DNA from 2 places in the Frigoribacterium sp. Leaf44 genome. Region 2 is predicted to be linked to the other one. Evidence: predicted binding sites of a transcription regulator. Region 2 holds the regulator's gene; the other holds the start of a gene.
What was found. Region 2 encodes HrcA, which represses chaperone genes, less so after heat shock. Its sites were predicted from a motif close to TTNGCACTCGNNNNNNNCGAGTGCNAA; they were not measured.
Positions count from the first base shown of each region.

Region 1: a site for HrcA is predicted at 7,891-7,917, ahead of groES (co-chaperone GroES). Genes of this name have one in related genera too.

Region 1 covers NZ_LMLG01000006.1:613,548-624,989, reverse strand. The annotation lists gene ASE87_RS11500 (branched-chain amino acid ABC transporter permease) at 200-1,555, shown strand; gene ASE87_RS11495 (branched-chain amino acid ABC transporter permease) at 1,568-2,551, shown strand; gene ASE87_RS11490 (ABC transporter ATP-binding protein) at 2,595-3,710, shown strand; gene ASE87_RS11485 (ABC transporter ATP-binding protein) at 3,791-4,513, shown strand; gene ASE87_RS11480 (ABC transporter substrate-binding protein) at 4,847-6,169, opposite strand; gene rarD (EamA family transporter RarD) at 6,332-7,312, opposite strand; gene groES (co-chaperone GroES) at 7,509-7,805, opposite strand; gene ASE87_RS11465 (class I SAM-dependent methyltransferase) at 7,950-9,143, shown strand; gene ASE87_RS11460 (DUF4190 domain-containing protein) at 9,241-10,236, opposite strand; gene ASE87_RS11455 (DUF4190 domain-containing protein) at 10,413-10,817, opposite strand; gene tsaD (tRNA (adenosine(37)-N6)-threonylcarbamoyltransferase complex transferase subunit TsaD) at 10,935-11,442, opposite strand, start outside.
Region 2 covers NZ_LMLG01000001.1:911,532-922,973, forward strand. The annotation lists partial or broken gene ASE87_RS16825 (ComEC/Rec2 family competence protein) at 1-454, shown strand, start outside; gene holA (DNA polymerase III subunit delta) at 1,115-2,149, shown strand; gene rpsT (30S ribosomal protein S20) at 2,266-2,526, opposite strand; gene ASE87_RS04205 (pyridoxal phosphate-dependent aminotransferase) at 2,771-3,922, shown strand; gene ASE87_RS04210 (DUF4190 domain-containing protein) at 3,977-4,285, shown strand; gene lepA (translation elongation factor 4) at 4,565-6,415, shown strand; gene ASE87_RS04220 (DUF1990 family protein) at 6,421-7,194, shown strand; gene hemW (radical SAM family heme chaperone HemW) at 7,197-8,423, shown strand; gene ASE87_RS04230 (DUF4870 domain-containing protein) at 8,578-9,069, opposite strand; gene hrcA (heat-inducible transcriptional repressor HrcA) at 9,248-10,270, shown strand; gene dnaJ (molecular chaperone DnaJ) at 10,378-11,442, shown strand, end outside.

The DNA of each region.
Region 1 (11,442 bases), on a different contig from region 2:
GGAACGGCACCGTTACCGATCCGACACACGGAAGATTCGTGATTCTCGCTCGACATGGGGGATTCTGTACCGACTCCACTCCGTCTCGCACCTGAAACATGCTCGACACACAGCGGAGTTACTGTCAGCGACGACGACGCCCCGGGAGCAGAACGAGACCGCCCGAATCTCGACGGGGCGCTTCCCACCAGGAGGTTTTGTGAGACTCTCGACGACCATCGCGTCGCGGCCACGGCTGCGGCAGTCCCTGATCGTGACGGCCTCCGCCGTACTGCTCGGACTCCTGGCGACCTTCATGGGGGCGTTCGCCCCGACGGCCGCCCACGCCGCGGCCGCCGCCTGCACCACCGACGCGACGACCGGCTGCATCCAGGGCACGATCAACGACAGCGAGCGGGAGCCCGCCTCGGGCGTCGACGTGATCGCGACGAACGCGACCGGCGACGAGCAGACCGCGACCACCGACGACACCGGTCGATGGAGCATCGCGGTGACCGAGGCCGGCAGCTACACCGTCACGGTCGACCAGGACACCCTGCCCGACGGTCAGTTCCTGGTGAACGCCGACAACGCCGAGCGCACCGTGACCGTGAACCTCGGGGCCACGGCGAGCGCCCTGTTCGCCCTCACCGCCGAGGAAGGCGCCACGAGCGGCGCCGCGACCGCGTCGAGCTTCAACTGGGACCGCTTCGCGCAGCAGTTCGCCTCGGGCATCCGGCTCGGCCTGCTGCTCGCCCTCGCGGCCATCGGCCTGTCGCTGATCTACGGCACGACGGGCCTCAGCAGCTTCTCGCACGGCGAGCAGGTGACCCTCGGCGGCCTGCTGGCCTACTCGTTCACCTCGATCGGGATGCCGCTGATCCTGGCCGCGGTGCTCAGCACGGTGATCTGTGCGGCGACGGGCTACCTGCAGGACCTCGCGATCTGGAAACCCCTGCGGAAGCGCCGGCTCAGCCTCACGCAGCTGATGATCGTGACCATCGGCCTCTCGATCGCCCTGCAGTACGCCTTCCAGTACTTCTACGGCGCCGGCACCGTGCGCATCGACCGCGACAACCCGACCACCGTCGAGTTCCTCGGCGTGACCCTGACCGTCCAGTCGTACGTCGCGATGGCGATCTCGGTGGTCGTGCTGGTCGGGACGGGACTGTTCCTGCTGAAGACCCGCACCGGCCGCGCCACCCGCGCCGTGTCGGACAACCCGGCCCTCGCCGCGGCCTCGGGCATCGACGTCGACCGCATCATCCGCCTGGTCTGGACGCTGGCGGCCGGTCTGGCCGGCCTCTCGGGCGTCATGCTCGGCCTCGTGCTCAACGGCGTCAACTGGATGACCGGCCTGCAGATCCTGCTGCTGATCTTCGCCGCCGTCACCCTGGGTGGCCTCGGCACGGCCTTCGGGGCCCTGGTCGGTTCGCTGATCATCGGCATCATCGTCGAGCTGACCAACATCTGGCTGCCCGGCGACTTCAAGTACGCGACGGCGCTGCTGATCCTGATCCTGATCCTCGTGTTCAGACCACAGGGCATCTTCGGGCGAAAAGAACGAGTGGGCTAAGGGGACACGACCATGTACTTCATCGAACTCCTGCGGGCGCTGAGCGCCGAGGCCCTCGCGCCCACGACGGCCGCCTTCGCCATCGCCGCCATCGGCCTGAACATCCACTTCGGCTTCACCGGCCTGATCAACATGGGCCAGGCGGCGTTCCTGCTGCTCGGTGCCTACGGTTTCGCCATCTCGATCAGCAACGGCCTGCCCCTGGGGCTCGCCGTCATCATCGCCCTGCTCTGCTCGTTGGTCTTCGCGCTCATCCTCGGCGTGCCGACGCTGAAACTGAGGGGTGACTACCTGGCCATCGTCACCATCTGTTCGGCGGAGATCATCCGGTACGTGGGACGGTCGAGCATCCTGACGACCACGACGGGTGGCTCGAACGGCATCCCCGGGGCTTCGTACCGCGAGGCCTTCACCGCCCTGTCGCCCCTGCCCGACGGACAGACGACGATCCTGTGGTTCACCTACGAGAACAACGGCGTCAACGGCTGGTGGATCCGCATCGCCGGCTGGAGCATCGTCGCCCTGCTCAGCCTGCTGGTCTTCCTGCTCAGCCGCAGCCCGTGGGGCCGCGTGCTCAAGGGCATCCGCGAGGACGAGGACGCCGTGCGGAGCCTCGGCAAGAACGTCTACTCGTACAAGATGCAGGCCCTCGTGCTCGGCGCGCTGATGGGGTCGCTCGCCGGCATCATCTACGTCCTGCCGAGCTCGGTGCAGCCGGACAGCATGGGACGGTCGATGACCTTCTTCATCTGGACGGCCCTGCTGCTCGGTGGTGCGGCCACCGTGTTCGGCCCGGTGCTCGGAGCGATCCTGTTCTTCGTCACCCGCCTCCTGGTGCGGACCCTCGCCGGCGACTTCATCCCGTCGAACATCATGAACGGCCAGCAGGCCGAGCAGTTCTCGTACATCCTCGTCGGCATCGCCCTGATGCTGCTGATCATCTTCAGGCCACAGGGCATCCTCGGAAAGAAGAAGGAGTTGGCGTTCAGTGTCTGACACCTCGAGCACCACCAACGGACCGGCCCCGAGCGGCAGCACGCTGCCCCGCCGCGAGGGCTACGACTACGACCGCAGCGTTCTGCGCTCGAAGCTCACCACGGTCGAGCGGACCCCGGGGTCGGCCAAGCCCGACCCGATCCTCACGGTCGACAACGTCGTCCGACGCTTCGGCGGCATGACCGCCGTCGACGTCGGCCACGTCGAGGTGCAGCGCGGTGCCATCACGGCACTGATCGGCCCCAACGGCGCCGGCAAGACGACCTTCTTCAACCTGCTGACCGGCTTCGACAAGGCCTCGTCCGCCCCCACGGCGTTCAAGCGCGGCGGTCCGGGCGTCGCGAAGTGGGTGTTCGAGGGCAAGGCCATGGGCAACGTGGGCGCCGCCAAGGTCGCCCGATCGGGCATGGTGCGGACGTTCCAGCTGACCAAGGCGCTCTCGCGGCTCACGGTCATGCAGAACATGCTGCTCGGTGCGAAGGACCAGCCCGGCGAGAACTTCTTCGTCGCGATCGTCGCGCCGCTCTGGCGCAAGCGAGAGCGCGAGATCGAGGCCAAGGCCGAGGACCTCCTCGCCCGGTTCAAGCTGCTCGAGAAGAAGGACGACTTCGCCGGCAGCCTCTCGGGCGGCCAGCGCAAGCTGCTCGAGATGGCCCGTGCCCTCATGAGCGACCCGGCCATGATCATGCTCGACGAGCCGATGGCCGGCGTGAACCCGGCGCTGACGCAGTCGCTCCTGGGGCACATCCAGAGCCTGCGCGACGACGGCACCACGGTCCTCTTCGTCGAGCACGACATGCACATGGTCCGCCACATCTCGGACTGGGTGATCGTCATGGCCGAGGGGCGCATCGTCGCCGAGGGCCCGGCCGACACGGTCATGGACGACCAGGCCGTCATCGACGCCTACCTGGGCGCGCACCACGACACCGACCTGGGCGACGACTCGCTGCTCGACGACGCCACGCTCGAACAGCTCGAAGAAGAGGTGGCGCGCGAGGACGCGGCCCGCGCGGCCGAGGCGACCAGCGCCTCCTCGTCCACCGGCGGCGTCGCGGGACGCGACCTGCCCGGACACCCCGACCCCTCGACCCCGCAGGCCACGAACGCGGCCGACGACCAGCTGTCCGACGGACGGCAGAGCGGAGACAAGCGATGAGCACGGCACAGGACGGCGCGGGCGCCACCACCGCCCCCAAGCACCCGGGCACCGAGAAGTTCGCGGGCGTCGAACCGGTCATGAACGCGACCGACCTCGTCGCCGGCTACCTGCCGGGCGTGAACATCCTCAACGGGTGCGACCTCGTCTGCTACCCCGGCGAGCTGATCGGCATCATCGGCCCGAACGGCGCGGGCAAGTCGACGCTGCTCAAGGCGCTCTTCGGCCAGGTCAAGATCCACTCGGGATCGGTCACCCTCGGCGGCACCGACATCACGAACCTCAAGGCCAACAAGCTGGTCGAGGCGGGCGTCGGCTTCGTGCCGCAGACCAACAACGTGTTCCCCTCGCTCACCATCGAGGAGAACCTGCAGATGGGCATGTTCCTGCGGCCCAAGAAGTTCGCCGAGCGCCTTGAGGTCATCTACGACCTCTTCCCGGTGCTCGCCGACCGTCGCGGCCAGCGCGCCGGATCGCTCTCGGGCGGAGAGCGCCAGTCGGTCGCCATGGCCCGTGCCCTGATGATGGACCCGAAGGTGCTGCTGCTCGACGAGCCGTCCGCCGGCCTGTCGCCCGTGCGCCAGGACGAGACGTTCATCCGCACCCGCCGCATCAACAAGGCCGGCGTCTCGGTGATCATGGTCGAGCAGAACGCCCGCCGCTGCCTGCAGATCTGCGACCGCGGCTACGTCCTCGACCAGGGGCGCAACGCCTACTCGGGCACCGGTCGCGAGCTGGCGGACGACCCCAAGGTCATCGAGCTCTACCTCGGCACCCTGGCGAAGGACGTCGACGCGTCCTGACGCCCCCGGTGGCACCCTGAGGCCCCGATCACGCCCTGGCGTGGTCGGGGCCTCGTGCGTGCGTCCGGGGGCCTCGGGGCTGGGCGCCAGGGCTGGGCGCCGGGGCTGCGCGCCGCGCGTCGTGCCGCGCACCCGGTCTCGACGCGGTGCGGTGCACGAGACGCGGTGCGGAGGGGAGCGCGGGCCCACGGCCGGCGGGCCCGGGACGAGGAGGCGCGGTGCCCGAGGACGCGGACGTCGCGACCTTCCTGCGGTGCGGCTCCGCGCCTCGTCGGCACGCCGAAGGGCCCGGCACGATGACTCGTGCCGGGCCCCGGGTGGTGCGAGGTGCCGTTATTCGACCTTGCCCTCGATGCCGGTCTGGTAGACGGGCTTGTTGTCGGCGTCGAACGTGTAGACGCCGATCGAGGCGGACGACGGGTCGTTGTTGTCGTTGAACGATCCGATGCCCGAGGGGCCGGTGTAGTGGATGTCGTCACCGGCGTCGAGCGCGGTCTTGCAGTCCGCGTACGTGGTGCACTCGGTGCCGCCGTTCGCCCCGGAGACCGCGGCCATGTTGGCCTGGATCGTCCCGGCGTCGGTGCCGCCACCCGCCTGCGCCGCGAGGGCGGTCAGGATGACGGCGTCGTACGACTCGGCCGCGTACGAGAAGTCGGCCAGTTCGCCGCCCTCGCTCGCCTGGTATCCGGCCACGAGCTTCGACTTGAAGTCGGCACTGGCGTCGGCACCGGGGATCGTGCCCTTGGCCCCCTCGAGGGTGCCGGGCTCGAAGTCGGCGCTGTAGTCGGCCGTGTTGCCGTCGGACATGTAGACCTTGCTCATGTCCCAGCCCTGGCTCTTCAGCTCGGGGACGATCGACTTGGTCTCGTCGAAGGCGAGGATGACGATCGCGTCGGGCTCGGCGGCGATGGCCGCGGACACCTCGGACGAGAACGTGGTCTGACCGGGGGGGAACTCCTCGCCCTTGCCGGTGCCGCCGTAGACGACGGTGCCGCCCGAGCTCTCGATCGACTTCTGCGTCGAGTCGCGGAGACCCGTGCCGTAGGTGTCGTTGAAGACGAGGAACGCGACGTTGGCGTTGCCGTCGGCCGTGATCTGCTGGCCGAGCGCCGAACCCTGCACCGAGTCCGGCGGAGCGGTCCGGTAGTAGTACGACGAGTAGCCGCTGAGCGAGCTCGCCGTGTTGGCCGGCGAGATCTCGATGATGCAGTTGCTGGTGAGCTGGTCGACCACGTTGAGCGTGACGCTCGACGATTCGGCACCGAGCACGACGGGCACCTTCGCGTCGATCAGTTCCGTCGCGGCGTTGCTCGACACGGTCATGTCGTTGCTGTCGCCCGAGTCGGTGCTGGTCGAGATCTCGGCGGGCTGGTCGAGCACGCCGCCGGCGGCGTTGATGTCGCTGATGGCCAGGTTCGCCCCCGCGATGGCGGGCGGGCCGAGGTAGGCCAGGGTTCCGGTCAGCGGCAGCATCGTGCCGATCGCGAAGGGATCGGTGCTGGGCGTCCCGACCTCGCACTTGGCGGCGGGATCGGCCTTGGCCGACGACGACGACGAGGCGTCGTCAGAGGGAGATGCCGTCGAACAGGCAGCGAGCAGCACGGAGGCTGCGCCGGCGAGAGCCAGTGCTCGGAGGGCGGTGCTGGATCGGATCATCCGTGGAACCCTTTCGTGGACAGCGGCAGTGCAGCCCGACCGGTGGCGGTCGAACCTGCCGCGATTGGTCCGAAACTAGGGGTCGAATGTTTCTGGCGTGTGTTCTCGACGTCAAAGTGACGTTTCGTTAGCCATTCGTGACTTTGCGAGGGATGGTCGTTTCTAGGCGGTCGGTGCCACCGCGAGCGGTCGACGTGACCGCCGCCCCGCGCGCACCATGTCGACGGTGAGCACGATCGAGGCGACCCAGACGATCGCGAAGCCGACCCATCGCGCCGCCGACATGTGCTCGCCGAGCACGACGACGCCCACGACGAACTGCAGCACGGGGGCGACGTACTGCGTCAGCCCCACGGTCGTCAGGGGAAGCCGACGCGTCGCCGAGGCGAAGAGCAGCAGCGGCACGGCCGTGATGACACCCGTGCCGATCGTCGCGAGGGTGTGCCCGACGCTCACGGTGCCGAGCACGACGCCGCCCCCGAGGCCCGTCACGTGCAGCACGATCAGGGTGACGGCCGCGAAGGGGGCGATCCAGAGCGTCTCGAGCGTGAGCCCGCCGACCGCGTCGACCCGCCCACCGACCTGCTTCTTCACCAGGCCGTAGAGCCCGAACGAGAACGCGAGGACGAGCGAGATGAACGGGGGCCTGCCCGCCCCGATCGCGATCACGAGGACGGCGACGGCGCTCAGCCCGACGGCCACCCACTGGGTCGTGCGCAGACGTTCACGCAGCACCACCACGCCGAGCAGGACCGTCACGATCGGGTTGATGAAGTACCCCAGGGCCGCCTCGACCACGTGCCCGCTGAGCGTCGCCGAGATGAAGACCGTCCAGTTGACGACGATGAACGCCCCCGCCAACCCCATGGTGCCCACCACGCGGGGCTGCCGCAGCAGGGCCAGGAACGATCGCAGCGCCCCCGTCACGACGAGCAGCACCGCGCAGAAGACGAGCGAGAACAGCACCCGCCACGCGACGATCTCGAACGGGCCGGCCGGGGCCAACAACAGGAAGTACACCGGCAGTACGCCCCAGAGCCCGTAGGCGCCCAGGGCGTAGGCCAGGCCCGCCCCGCCGGCCCCGGCGACGCCGAGCCCCGAGGTCGGGGCGGAGGGGGACGAGGAGGCGCGGGTCGAGGTCACCAGGCGACTCTAGGTGGCTGCGCCCGCCGCCGGAACGGCCACTCCTGCCACCGTGGATCGATCGACGGACGATCACGCCTGGGGACGAACGGTCACCGGTGGTCGCGCCGCGGACACGACGAAGGCCCCTGCCGGAGCAGGGGCCTTCGGGACGGCGACCGGGGTCGCGGAGCACGGCCGGAGCCGTGCCGAGGTGCTAGCGGACGATGACCGCCAGGACGTCGCGAGCCGAGAGCACGAGCAGGTCTTCTCCGCCGTACTTCACCTCGGTTCCGCCGTACTTGCTGTAGATGACCTTGTCGCCGGTGGCGACGTCGAGCGGCACGCGGTTGCCGTTGTCGTCGATGCGGCCCGGGCCGACCGCCACCACTTCACCCTCTTGGGGCTTCTCTTTGGCGGTGTCGGGGATCACGAGACCCGAAGCAGTGGTCTGCTCGGCTTCGACCTGACGAATGACGATGCGATCTTCGAGCGGCTTGATGCTGACCGACACGGGTGACCTCTTCTTTCTCGGTGCTACGAAAACATGGGGGCTGGCACTTGCCGGGGGCGAGTGCCAGAACAACTGTAGGACGAGACTGGCACTCGGTCAATCCGAGTGCCAACGCGTCGGCCCGCGTGCGTCACACTGGACGACATGGATTCCTCCGAGCTGCTCGAAGTCCTCTCGCCCGAGGGGCTGCGGCTGCTCGACTCGCTGCCGACGGGCGGCGCCTCCGGCGACGACGTCGTCGGCACGGTGGCCGCGTTGCGCAAGCAGGGCCACTCCCCCGCCCTCGTGTCGGCGGTGCTCACGCAGGCCCGGCTCCGTGGCCGGGCCGCAGCCAAGTTCGGCGAGTTCGCGAGCCGCATGCTGTTCACCGAGGCGGGCCTCGAACAGGCCACGCGCCTCCCGGTCGCCGCGCGCCACGCCGGACGCTACGCCGCGGCGGGCGTCGGCAGCGTGGCCGACCTCGGCTGCGGCATCGGTGGCGACGCCCTGGCGTTCGCCGCGCTCGACCTCGACGTGCTCGCCGTCGACCGCGACGAGGTCACCGCGGCCGTCGCGTCGTACAACCTCGCGCCCTGGTCGTCGTCACGCGTCGAGCAGGGCGACGCCGAGACGACCGACCTCGGGGGCGTCGAGGGCGTCTTCCTCGACCCGGCACGACGGACGTCCGGCCACAGCGCCACGAAGCGCCTCGCCGATCCGGCCGACTGGTCCCCCGGCCTCGACGTCGCCTTCGGCTTCGCCGACCGCCTGCCCACCGGCGTCAAGCTCGGCCCCGGGGTCGACCGCGAGCTGCTGCCGACCGACGCCGAGTGCCAGTGGATCTCGGTCGACCGCGACGTGGTCGAGGTGGGCGTGTGGTTCGGTCCGCTCGCGCGGCCGGGGGTGGGCCGATCGGCTCTGGTGATCAGCGCCTCCGGGGCGTCCGAGCTGACGGCTGCCGCCGACTCCGACGACGTGGACCCGGGCGACCTCGGCGAGTACCTCTACGAGCCCGACGGCGCCGTCATCCGGGCGCGCCTGATCGGCGACCTGGCCCGGTCGATCGACGCCCGCATGATCAGTCGCGACATCGCCTGGCTGACGACGGAGGCGCGGGTCGACACCCCCTTCGCGCAGGGTTTCCGCGTGCTCGAGACCTTCCCGCTCGACGAGCGGACGCTCAAACGCGAGCTGAGGGCCCGGGGCATCGGGCGCCTCGAGATCAAGAAGCGCGGGGTCGACGTCGATCCGGCGACGTTCCGCAAGCGACTCTCGTTGCAGGGCACCGGGACGGCGACCCTCGTGCTGACCCGCGTCGCGGGGCGGCACACGGCCCTGCTCTGCGAGCGCCTGGCCTGACGCCCCGCCCCGTCCGACGAAGGGGCAGAAGACGTCGTTCGCCGGATCGGGAACGACGTCTTCTGCCCGCTCGGGGCCCGGTCCGGTCCGGCCGCGGTCAGTACCCGCCGTAGTAGTCGGAACTCGACGAGAACCCGGCGATGAAGAGGCCGAAGGCCACCCAGCCGATCACGATGAGGACGACGCCGGCGTAGCCGACGATCAGCCCGGTGAGCCAGAACCCGCGGGCGGGGCGCTCACGCGACATGCCCAGGTGGCCGAGCACGATGCCCGCGATGGACGCCACGATCGAGAGTCCGAAGGTGAAGGGTGCGAGCACGACGCCGGCGATGGAGCCGATCATCGAGAGCAGGCTGAGCAGGCGAGGGGGCTGAGCGGCACCCGCCGAGGCGTAGGGCGGGTAGGGCGAGCCGTAGGGCTGCTGGCCGAACTGCGCACCGGGCTGACCCTGCTGGCCGTAGGACTGCTGGCCGTAGGACTGCTGACCGTACGGAGCGCCGGACTGACCGTACTGCGCACCGGGCTGACCCTGTTGGCCGTAGGACTGCTGACCGTACGGCGCACCGGGCTGACCGGAGGGCTGCGGGCCCTGGGGCTGCTGACCGTAGCCCTGCGGCTGACCGTAGCCCGACGGCTGACCCTGCGGCTGACCGTAGCTCGACGGCTGACCCTGCGGCTGGCCGTAGCCCGGTCGTTGACCCTGGGGCTGCTGGCCGTACCCCGTCTGCTGGCCGTAGCCCTGCTGCCCGTACCCTGCCGGCGGCTGCGCACCCGGCTGGCCGTAGGGGGGCCGGGGCGGCTGGGGCGCACCCGGCGGGACCTGCCCCGGGCGGGACTGCGGAGCCGGAGTCCCCTGGGGCGCACCGTACGGCGCCGAACCCGTCGGGGGCACCCCGGCGTACGGCGACGAGGCGGGCGGCTGCGACGTGGCCCCCGGGAAGGCGGTCGGCGGCAGCGGCGGCGAGGCGGTGGCCGCGCCGCCACCCTCGGTCGGGCGCGTGGGGGGCGCGGTGGGTGCCGCGGGCGGCGTCGGAGCCGAGGGCGCGGTCGGCGCCGAGGACGGCGTCTCGGGAGTGGTGTCGTCGGTGGCCATCAGCTGCCTTTCGCGAGCGGTGCGTCGGTCGTGCCGCCGGAGCGGCCGGTCACGCCTGTGACGGTCGCGTCCCGGGACACGAAAGGGCCCGCACCGTCCGGTGCGGACCCCGTCATGCTAGCGAGGGTCGTGATGAGCGGCCCCTGGGAGGCGATGCCCGACGACGCGAGGACGACCTACGAGTTGTAGCTGCCGTCGTAGAGGTCGGGGTTGCTGGCGATGGCACCGAACAGGACCACGAGCAGGATGATGCCGATGATGGTCAGGGCGACGACGACGTAGCCGAGGATGAGACCCGTCAGGGCCATGCCGCGGCCCTCTTCGCCCCGCTTCTTGATCTGGCTCAACGCCATGTGGCCGGTGACGATGGCACCGAGCGCCGTGATCGAGGTCACGAAGCCGGCGATGCCCAGGATCATCGAGACGAGGGCGAGGGTGTTGCGCTGACCGGGGCGGGCGCCGTTCTGCCCCTGGTAGGCCGGCTGACCGCCGGAGGGCTGCCCCGGGTAGGCCGGCTGCTGGCCCTGGTACGGGTTCTGCGACGAGGGCTGGGCGTGGGGTGAGGGGTTCTGGTCGGTCATCGGGGACGTCCTTCTGCTGAGGGTCGGCCGGTGACGGCCGCGGTCGGTCGAGCGCCCATGCTATCGGCGACCGATGGCCTCCGACCGGGGCGGGTCGCCCGGGCCCCGCCTCGGGGTTCAGACCGCCTGGACCGTCGTCACCGGCAACGTCGAGTCGGCCCCGAAGTCGAGCGGCGACGGCGCCCGGCCCCGGGACACGAGCTCGGCGCCGAGCGCCGCGATCATGGCACCGTTGTCGGTGCAGAGCGAGAGGGGCGGCACGCGCAGCTCGACCCCGGCCGCGGCGCACCTCTCGGCCGCGAGCTCGCGCACGCGGGCGTTGGCGACGACTCCCCCGCCGAGCAGCAGGCGGGGCACGCCCCGGTCGGCGCAGGCCGCGAGAGCTTTGGTGAGCAGGACGTCGGCGACCGCCTCGCGGAAGCTGGCCGCGACGTCCGCGACCGGCACCGCGCCTCCTTCGCTGCGACGCTGTTCGACCCACCGGGCGACGGCCGTCTTGAGCCCCGAGAACGAGAAGTCGTACCGGTGCTTCGACAGGTCTTTCGGCAGGGTCAGCCCCCGCGGGAAGCGGACGGCCCTCGGGTCGCCGCCCTCGGCGACGCGGTCGATCTGGGGCCCCCCGGGG
Region 2 (11,442 bases):
CGCGGCCGTCGCCCGGTCGGCGTCGAGCTGGCCGGGCACACGACTCGCGTGGGACGCCTCGGCGCCCGGCGTGGCCGCCCTGGTCGGCGTCACGGCCCTCGTCGTCGTCGCCGTGGTCGCCCGGGCCCGGGGCCGCACGCGAGCCGTTGCGACGACGTTGTTGGTGAGCGTCCTGGTGGCGACCGTCGGCGTGGTGGGCGGGCGCACCCTGGTGACCCGCGCCTCCGTGCCCGACGACTGGGTCGTCGCCCAGTGCGACGTGGGACAGGGAGATGCCGTGCTCGTCCGGAGCGCGCGGGCCGTGGCCCTGATCGACGTGGGTGACGACGAGGCCGCTCTCGACCGATGCCTCTCGACGTTCGGCGTGCGCCACGTCGACCTGCTCGTGCTCACCCACTTCGACCGTGACCACGTCGGGGCGATCGACTCCGTGGTCGGTCGGGTCGGCACGGCTCTCGTCGGGCCCGTGGGGCGCTCGGACGACGCCGAGGTCGTGGCGGCGCTGCGCGACGGCGGTGCCGAGGTCCAGGAGGCGCGGGTCGGCACCCGGGGACGCCTCGGTGACCACACGTGGCGGCTCCTCTGGCCGCCCTCCTCGACCCCGGCGGGTAACGACGCCAGCCTCGTGTTGCGCCTCGACCCGGGCGGGTCCTGCCGGGTCGGATGCCTCTCCCTGCTGGCCCTCGGCGATCTCGGTGAGACCGCCCAACGCCGTCTCGCCTCGTCACCCGACGGCGAAGAGGGGCTCGGACGGGTCGACGTCGTGAAGGTCTCGCACCACGGGTCGGCGGACCAGCACGCCGAGCTCTACGAGCGGGTGTCGGCCCGGGTGGGGCTGATCGGGGTGGGGGCCGACAACTCGTACGGTCACCCGACCGACGTCGCGCTCGACCTGGTCCGGCACGGCGGGGGAGTCGTGGTCCGCAGCGACGAGGCGGGTCAGGCCGCGGTCACGCCCGTCGACCGTGGGGGCGGCGACGTCGGCCTGCGGATCTGGCGGGAGCACGCGGGGCCCCGGGACCCTGACGACACGTCGGGCACGTCGGTGGCGTCCTCTAGCATCAGAGGTGGCGCGGCGGGCCCCGCGTCCGTGGGACGACGTCCGAGAGGCAGCATGGCAGCGCGAGCGAGTGGCAAGACGGCGAAGAAGGCCTCGGCCGCGATCGACCAGGTGGGGTGGGACAGAATCCGGCCCGCGGCCGTCGTGCTGGTGAGCGGGCCCGAGCAGTTCCTCGCCGATCGGGCCTCGCGCCAGCTGCGCGACCAGCTCGCCGCAGAAGACCCCAGCCTCGAGGTGCACGACCTCGAGGCCGACCACTACCAACCCGGCGAACTCGTGACCCTGGCGAGCCCGTCGCTCTTCGCCGAGCCCCGTCTCATCCGCGTCTCGAACGTCGAGAAGTGCACCGACGCGTTCCTCACCGAGACGCTGCGCTACCTCGACACGCCCGCCGACGACACGACCCTGGTGCTGCGCCACGGGGGCGGGGTCCGCGGCAAGAAGCTGCTGGACGCCGTCCGGGGCGGCACGGGCGGCGGTCTCGAGGTCGTCTGCGCCGAGCTCAAGAAAGACACCGAGAAGCTCGAGTTCGCCGCCGCCGAGTTCGCCTCCGAACGACGACGCATCTCGCAGGGGGCGCTGCGGGCGCTCGTCACGGCCTTCAACGATGACCTGGCCGAGCTCGCCAGCGCCTGCCAGCAGTTGATCAGCGACGCCGCGGCCGAGATCACCGAGGCCACCGTCGAGAAGTACTACTCGGGCCGGGTCGAGACGAACGCCTTCAAGGTGGCCGACGCGGCCATCGCGGGTCACCAGGGCGAGGCCCTCGTGTTGCTCCGTCACGCGTTGTCGACCGGGGCCGATCCCGTGCCCGTGGTGGCGGCGTTCGCGATGAAGATCCGCACGATGGCCAAGCTGCAGGGTTCCTACGGCGGCTCGGGTCAACTCGCCTCACGCTTCGGGCTCGCCCCGTGGCAGGTCGAGCGGGCGCAACGCGACCTCCGTGGCTGGTCCGAGGACGGGCTGGGCCGGTGCATCGAGCTTCTCGCCGAGACCGACGCGGCCGTCAAAGGTGCCGAACGCGATCCGGTGTACGCACTCGAGCGGATGGTGACCATGATCTCGACGCGCGGTGCGCTGCTGTCGTGACTCGCGCCTCCTGACCTTCCGGTGCCGGCCCCACGATCGGTCCGGCACGACGAAGGCCCCGTCTCGATCGAGACGGGGCCTTCGTCGTCGAGCCCGCAGGCTCGGGGGAGGGGAGCCTAGAGGGCGCCGACCTGCTTCGCGATGGACGACTTGCGGTTCGCGGCCTGGTTCTGGTGGATGACACCCTTGCTGGCGGCCTTGTCGAGCTTCTTCGACGCGAGGAGCAGAGCCGAGGTGGCCTTGTCCTTGTCGCCGGCGGCGATGGCCTCGCGGGTGGCGCGGACGGCGGTCTTGAGCTCGCTCTTGACGGCGCGGTTGCGGTCCTGGGCCTTCTTGTTGGTGCCGATGCGCTTGATCTGCGACTTGATGTTTGCCACGTGAACTACTTTCTGGATTCTGTGTCTCGGACGGGTGTGCGCCAGCCGAGCGTCCGACCGACGTGAATCGGTGGACCCGGTGCTGCCGCCGGTGATGGCCACCGGAGCGGCTCTCGGCTGCGATCGCGTTCCGCCACTGCAGACGTAACGCGCAAGCCAACAGGCAACGTTACCAGCAGCAGGCCCGACTCTCAACGAGCGTCGGCCCGACGGCGTGCCGTGTCGTGCGTAGTACCGTGCCATCATGCCCCAGCTCGCGCCCCACATGACCACCGTGCCCGCGTCCGGAATCCGTCGGGTGTTCGAGCTGGCGGCCCAGCTGGACGGCGTCGACATGCTCGTGGTGGGCGAGCCCGACGTGCCCGTGGCCCGCCACATCGCCGATGCCGCACGTCGCGCCTGGGCCGACGACCGCACGGACTACACGCCGAACGGGGGCATCCCGGCCCTGCGCGAGGCGCTCGTGGCCAAGCTCGCCCGCGAGAACGACGTGCACGTGGACCTCGAGCAGGTCTGGGTCACCGTCGGCGGGACGCAGGCCCTGCACCAGACGATGGGGCTCCTGCTGGCGGCGGGTGACGAGGTGCTCGTGCCGGACCCCGGCTACACGACCTTCACGATGAACGCCCGCATGCTCGACGCCGTGCCCGTGCCCTACACGCTGGCACCGGACCTCGACTTCCACCCCGACCTCGACGAGCTCGAGAACCTCGTGGGGGACCGCACCCGCGCCCTCGTCGTCAACAGTCCGTCGAACCCGCTCGGCGTCGTCTACCCAGAAGAGACGTTGCGCCGTCTGCTCGACTTCGCCCGCCGGCACGACCTCTGGGTGATCAGCGACGAGGTCTACGAGTACTTCACCTACGGGCCGAAGCACGTCAGCCTCGCCTCGCTCGACACCGACGACCGGGTGTTCAGCGTCTTCTCGATGAGCAAGACCTACGCCATGACGGGCGTGCGGGTCGGCTACCTCGTGACGCCCAAGGGTCTCGCCGAGACGATGCGCACGGTCCAGGAAGCGGCGATCAGCTGTGTGGCCGAGCCCGACCAGCACGCCGCCCTCGCGGCCGTCGTGGGGGATCACCAGCCCGTGGCCGATGCCCGGGAGCACTACCGGAGCAACCTCGACCTCGCCACGACGCTGCTCGACGAGCGGGGCATCCGCTACCTCGAGCCCACCGGCGCCTTCTACCTCTGGATCGACGTGAGCCACGCCTCGCAGGGCGACGTGGCGGGATGGGCCGAGCGGTTCCTGCTGTCGGAGCGCGTCGCGGTCGCACCGGGCAGTGCGTTCGGCCGGAGCGGCGAGGGGTGGATCCGCGTCTGCCTCGCGTCCGCGCCCGAGGTGATCACCCGCGGGCTCGGCAAACTGCCCGCGCCGGTCGACCCCCGCTGACATCCGGGGGTCAGCCCCCTGGGGTCGCCGCGAGGGTCTTCCTAGGCTCGGAGCATGACGAACCAACCCGTACACACCACCGTCTCCGCCCCCACCACCGGCGTGCGGTCGCCCCTCGCCGTCTGGAGCCTCGTCCTCGGCCTCGCCTCGATCGCCTTCGGCTTCACCTTCGTCGTGCCGATCGCCGGTCTCGTCCTCGGCATCCTGTCGCGCCGCCGTGAGCCCGAGGGGCGCACCATGGCGCTCGTCGGCATCATCTCGTCCGCCGTCATGCTCGCGGGCACGCTGATCGCCCTCGCCGTCGGCCTGGCCGTCGTCGGTGGCGCGGGCGTCATCGCGCTCCTCCCCGGCACCACCGCCTGACCCGCGGCCCGGCCGGCCCGCCCGCCCGGCCCGCCCGCCCGCCCGGCCCGCCCCGCCCGTCCCGCATCTCCCCACGTGCCCGCCTCCAGTCCCGGCCCCCGCGTCGGCAACTCCTGTCTGCCGTCGCGGCGCGAGCCGGAGATCGAGGAGGCGCGGTGCCGCCCGTGGCACCGGGCAGGAGTCGTCGACGGGCGGGCCCCGCGCGGCTCGACGCCCGATCCGTCGCCCGGGCGTGGGAGAATCGTGCGGTACCCCCGCCCACCACCCCCAGAGGATCGTGTGAGTCCCCAAGCAACCCGCGCACTCGAGCCGGCGTCGACCGAGCCCGAGTCCCTCCGCAACTTCTGCATCATCGCGCACATCGACCACGGCAAGTCGACCCTGGCCGACCGCATGCTCGGCATCACCGGCGTCGTCGAGTCGCGCGCGATGCGTGCCCAGTACCTCGACCGCATGGACATCGAGCGCGAGCGCGGCATCACGATCAAGAGCCAGGCCGTCCGCATGCCGTGGGAGCGCAACGGCGAGACGTTCGCGCTCAACATGATCGACACCCCGGGCCACGTCGACTTCAGCTACGAGGTCTCCCGTTCGTTGGCCGCCTGCGAGGGCGCGATCCTGCTGGTCGACGCGGCCCAGGGCATCGAGGCCCAGACCCTGGCGAACCTCTACCTGGCACTCGAGAACGACCTCGAGATCATCCCGGTGCTCAACAAGATCGACCTGCCGGCGGCCGACCCCGACAAGTACGCCGCCGAGTTGGCCGGCCTGATCGGCGGCGACCCCGCCGACGTACTGCGCGTCAGCGGCAAGACCGGCATGGGCGTCGAAGAACTCCTCGACCGCGTGGTCGACCGCATCCCCTCGCCCGTCGGCGTCAAGGACGCACCGCCGCGCGCGATGATCTTCGACTCGGTCTACGACAGCTACCGCGGCGTCGTCACGTACATCCGCATGATCGACGGCACCCTGCACCCGCGCGAGAAGGTGCAGATGATGTCGACGAAGTCGACGCACGACATCCTCGAGATCGGCGTCTCGTCGCCCGAGCCCGTCCCCAGCCAGGGGCTGTCGGTCGGCGAGGTCGGCTATCTCATCACCGGCGTGAAGGACGTCCGCCTCTCGAAGGTGGGCGACACCGTCACGACGGCGGCCAAGCCCGCGACCGAGGCACTCAGCGGCTACACCGAGCCGCTGCCCATGGTCTTCTCGGGGCTCTACCCGATCGACGGCAGCGACTACCCCATCCTGCGCGAGGCCCTCGACAAGCTCAAGCTGTCGGACGCCGCGCTGGTGTACGAACCCGAGACCTCCGTGGCCCTGGGGTTCGGCTTCCGCTGCGGGTTCCTCGGCCTGCTGCACCTCGAGATCGTCACCGAGCGCCTCGAGCGTGAGTTCGGCCTCGACCTCATCACGACGGCGCCGAGCGTCATCTACGAGGTCACGACCGAAGACAAGCAGACCGTCACGGTCACCAACCCGAGCGAATTCCCGGGCGGCAAGATCACCAGCGTCAGCGAGCCCATGGTCAAGGCGGGCATCCTCGCGCCCAAGGACTACGTCGGCGTCATCATGGAGCTCTGCCAGCAGCGCCGCGGCACCCTGCTCGGCATGGAGTACCTCGGCGAGGACAGGGTCGAGATCCGTTACGCGATGCCCCTCGGCGAGATCGTGTTCGACTTCTTCGACAGCCTCAAGTCGAAGACGGCGGGCTACGCCAGCCTCGACTACGAACCCATCGGCGACCAAGAGGCCGACCTGGTCAAGGTCGACATCCTGCTGCAGGGCGAACAGGTCGACGCGTTCAGCGCGATCGTGCACCGCGACAAGGCCTACGCCTACGGGGTCCTCATGACGGGCCGGTTGCGCGAGCTCATCCCGAGGCAGCAGTTCGAGGTGCCCATCCAGGCCGCCATCGGTGCCCGGATCATCGCCCGCGAGAGCATCCGCGCCATGCGCAAGGACGTCCTGGCCAAGTGCTACGGCGGTGACATCTCGCGCAAGCGCAAGCTGCTCGAGAAGCAGAAAGAGGGCAAGAAGCGCATGAAGACCATCGGTCGGGTCGACGTGCCCCAAGAGGCCTTCATCGCCGCCCTCAGCGGTGACGTCGAGAAGAAAGACAAGAAGTAGGGTCCATGCGTCGAGCCACCCACACGGAGACCCGCACGACCTACGGCGAGGTCGGGGCGACGCAGGCCCCCGACCTCATGCAGTACCCGCCGAAGGGATTCAAGCCGGCCGAGTACCGGGCGCGCGTCGGCCACGGCGACGCCCGCTTCGCCGCGGCCTGGATCGCCACGATGACCTGGCAGATCCAGGAGCGCAGCGGCATCCGCGTCCGGGTCGACAGCGTGCCGCCGGCCGACGAGAGCGAGTACACGCCCGTCCAGTTCGACGAGCACGGGCAACCGGTCGACGCGGCCGAGTGGACGACCGCGCGCGACGAGTCGCGGTACTCGCCCGACGGCACACCCCTCCTCACGGCGGGCACGACGGCCACGCTCAGCATCGAGGCCTACGGGCGCACGGTCGAGGCGCCGGTCCGCGTCGTCTACGTCATCGACGAACCGAAGCGCAAGGGCTTCGCGTACGGAACCCTCGACGGCCACCCCGAGAGCGGCGAGGAATCCTGGATCGTCGACCAGACCGACGACGGTTCGGTCTGGCTCTCCATCAGGTCGTTCTCCAAGCCGTCGAGCGCGAAATGGCGCCTCGTGGCACCTTTCCTGCGACGCACGCAGGCGCAGTACACGAAGCGGTACCTGCGGGCCCTGAGCCTCAACGAGAAGGGCGAGCAGACCGACGAGGTCGTCGTCGTGGAGGACACCGAGGCCGGGGTCGGCGATCCCCGCGGCGACGACCGGCCCCCGACCGGTCCGCGCGGCGACGCCTCGGGAACCGGCGCCTGACGGTGCCCGGAGCCCTTCCCCTCGGCGATCCCGCCCCCGTCGACGGACGCCTGCCCGAGACCGTCGCGGTCGGCGCGGACGACCGCAACTTCGGGGTCTACCTGCACGTCCCGTTCTGCCGCGTGCGCTGCGGGTACTGCGACTTCAACACGTACACCGGCGACGAACTGCGGGGCGCACGCCGGGACGACTACGCCGGGCAGGCCGTCGCCGAGATCGAGCTCGGGGGACGTGTGCTGCGCGAGGCGGGTCTGCCGCCGCGCCGCGCCTCCTCGGTGTTCTTCGGCGGGGGCACCCCGACGATGCTGCCCGCGGGCGACCTGACGTCGATGCTGCACGCGATGGTCGACACCTGGGGTCTCGAGCCCGGCGCCGAGGTGACGACCGAGGCGAACCCCGACTCGGTCGACGCCGCGTACCTGCAGCAGCTCGCCGACGCCGGGTTCACGCGCGTCAGCTTCGGCATGCAGTCGGCCGTGCCGAGCGTGCTCGCCACCCTCGAGCGCACGCACGATCCCGAGCGCATCCCGTTCGTGGTGCGCTGGGCGCGTGACGCCGGGCTCGACGTCAGCCTCGACCTCATCTACGGCACGCCCGGCGAGACCCTCGACGACTGGAGGCGTTCTCTCGACGTCGCCCTCGAGCAGCAGCCCGACCACCTCTCGGCCTACTCGTTGATCGTCGAGGACGGCACGAAGCTCGCCCGCCAGATCAAGCGCGGCGAGGTCCCGATGCCCGACGACGACACCGCGGCCGACATGTACGAAATCGCGGACGACCGGCTCGCCGCGGCGGGGTACGACTGGTACGAGGTCAGCAACTGGTCGCGTGGCGTCGAGCACCGCTCCCGCCACAACCTGGCCTACTGGCAGGGCCACGACTGGTGGGGCGTCGGCCCGGGCGCGCACAGCCACGTCGGCGGCGTCCGATGGTGGAACGTCAAGCATCCGGCTGCCTACCAACAACGCATGGCCGCGGGCGAGTCACCGGCCGCGGGGCGCGAGACCCTCGACGACGAGACCCGTCGGGTCGAGCGCGTCCTGCTCGGGGTGCGCATCCGCGAGGGGCTGCCGACCTCCGAGCTCGACGACGACGGGCGCCAGGCGGTCGCCGGGCTCATCGCCGACGGCTGGGTCGAGGGGCGCCCGGCCCTGCAGGGTCGCGTGGTGCTCACCCGTGAGGGTCGCCTCATGGCCGACGCCGTCGTGCGGCGCCTGCTGCCCGACTGACCCGGTGTGCCCGGATCGAGTCACGTTCTCGGTCGGCGCCCCGAGGCGACGGACCCGGAGGCACGGGCCCGGGAGGCACGGGCCCGGAACGCAGGAGGCGCGGCTCCCGGGGGAGTCGCGCCTCGCGTCGTGCCCGTCCGGGCCGGTCGACCGCCTACTTGATGAACTCGATGGTCAGCGGGTACTTGTACCACTGGCCCTTGTTGGCCGCGACGGCGGCGATGATCGAGAAGATGATGACGAGGATGCCGGCGACGAGTGCGAGCACGCCTCCGATGACGATGATCGACAGGATCGCCGAGATCACGTAGACGATGGCCATCGTGATCTGGAAGTTCAGCGCGGTCTTGGTGTGTTCCCGGATGAACGGGCCACGGTCCTTCAACACGAGGTAGCCGACGAGAGCCGGGACGAACGCGAAGATGATGCCGCCGAGGTGGATGAGCGTCGACCACAGCTTCTCGTCCTCGGGGCGCATCGGCTGGACGGGCTGCTGCTGGTAGCCGGGCTGCTGGCCGTAGCCGGCGCCGGGCTGCTGGCCCTGACCGGGCTGCTGGCCGTGGCCGTAGGGCTGGCCGGGCTGCCCGTTCTGGCCGGGTCGCCCGTTCTGCGGGCCGTTCGGCTGGGCGGGAGGGTTCTCGGTCATGGCTGCACCTGTTCGTGAGTGTCCTGCGGATGTCCCCGCCACCCTAGGGCAGCCGGGCGCGGCGCGAGTAGGCCTCGCGACGGAGGTGTCGTACGATTGGCAGTCCGGCACGTCGAGTGCCAGGACCGGTCGCCCGGCGGGCGGACGACCCGGGGCGTCGAGCGAAGAGAGGTGCGTCATGGTCTCCGAACGCGGTCTCGAAGTCCTGCGCGTCATCGTGCACGACTACGTCGCGTCCCGTGAGCCCGTGGGCTCCAAGTCCATCGTCGAGCGACACCAGTTCGGCGTCTCGGCGGCGACGATCCGCAACGACATGGCGCTGCTCGAAGAAGAAGAGCTCATCGCGGCCCCGCACACCTCGTCGGGTCGGGTGCCGACCGACAAGGGCTATCGGCTCTTCGTCAACCAGCTCGCCGACCTGAGACCCCTCAGCGCCGCCCAGCGTCAGGCCATCGAGACCTTCCTCGGCGACTCCACCGACCTCGACGAGGTGCTGGGGCGGACGGTCCGTCTGCTGTCGCAGCTCACGAACCAGGTGGCGCTGGTGCAGTACCCCACCTTCTCCCGGGCCCGCGTGCGTCACGTCGAACTGGTCAGCCTGGGCGACGGCCGCGTCATGACGGTGCTCATCACCGACAGCGGCCAGGTCGAGCAGCGGGTCGTCGACATCCGCACCGCCGTCGACGAGTCCTTCCTGTCCGAACTGCGGGCCGCCATCAACGCCGCGGTCGGCGGACGGCCCCTCGGTGAGGCCTCCACGGCCCTCACCGACCTGCCGACGCGCTTCCGCCCCGATCTCGCGGCGGTCGTCGGCGTCGTCGTCGCGAGCCTCACCGAGCAGATCGCCGCCGGACGCCAGGACCGCCTCGTCATGGCCGGTGCGGCGAACCTGGTGCGCACGGGCGACGACTTCAGCGGTGACCTCTTCCCGGTGCTCGAGGCGATCGAAGAACAGGTCGCCCTGCTGCGGTTGTTCGGCGAGATGCAGCTCGACGCCGTCGACGTGGCCGCGAGCATCGGACGGGAGAACGCCTCGTTCGGGTTGTCGCAGGCGTCGGTGCTGGCCAGCGGGTACTCGACGCAGGGCAGCGAGATCGCGAGGCTCGGCGTCCTCGGGCCCATGCGCATGGACTACTCGACCAACATGGCGGCGGTGCGTGCCGTCGCCCGTTACCTGTCGTCGCTGCTCGCCGAGCGGTAGCCGACGCCGACGGCCCCGGCCGTCCCACGACCCCATCCCGTCCCGGTCCGCCGGGCCCGGCCCCGCCGGGAAGACCACCACACCACACCAGAGGCAGACGAGAACCAGTGGCAGATCATTACGACGTCCTCGGAGTCGACCGTCAGGCGACCCCGGAAGAGATCAAGAAGGCGTACCGCAAGCTCGCTCGCGAGCTGCACCCCGACGTCAATCCCAGCCCCGACGCGTCCGAACGGTTCAAGGACGTCACGCACGCCTACGACGTGCTCAGCGACCCGCAGCAACGCGAACGCTACGACCTGGGTCCGCAGCCCGGCTTCGGCGGCGGTGGCGGTGGCGGGGCCGCCGGCTTCGGCGACATCTTCGACGCGTTCTTCGGCGGTGGTGGTCAGGGCCAACGTCAGGGGCCGCGGTCCCGGCGCGAACGCGGGCAGGACGCGCTCCTGCGCCTCGAGGTCGACCTCGAGGACATCGTCTTCGGCACGCAGCGCGACATCGAGGTCGACACGGCCGTCCTCTGCGACACGTGCAGCGGCTCGTGCTGTGCACCCGGCACCTCGCCCCAGACCTGCGACATCTGCGGTGGCTCCGGGCAGATCCAGCGCACCGTGCGCTCGCTGCTCGGCAACGTCATGACGTCGAGCCCGTGCGGAACCTGCCGTGGGTACGGCACCGTCATCCCCAACCCCTGCCCGACGTGCCAGGGCCAGGGGCGCGTCCGGGCCCGGCGTTCGATCCCCATCGACATCCCCGCGGGCGTCGACACCGGGCTCAGGCTCCAGTTGCCCGGTCAGGGCGAGGTCGGCCAGGCCGGCGGCCCGAACGGCGACCTCTACCTCGAGGTCAAGGTGCGGCACCACGACACCTACAGCCGCAACGGCGACGACCTGCTGGCGACGCTCGAGGTGCAGATGACCGACGCCATCCTCGGCACGACGACGACGCTCACCGGGCTCGACGGCGAGATCGAGGTCGAGATCAGGCCCGGCACCCAGAGTGCCGACATCCTCACCGTGAAGGACCGCGGCATCACCCGACTGCGCGGAACGGGTCGCGGCGACCTCAAGATCGGCGTCCAGGTGGTCACCCCGACCAAGCTCAGCCACAAAGAGCGCGAGTTGATCGAGAAGTTCGCCTCGGGTCGGCGCTCTGCGGCTCCCGAGCTGTCGCAC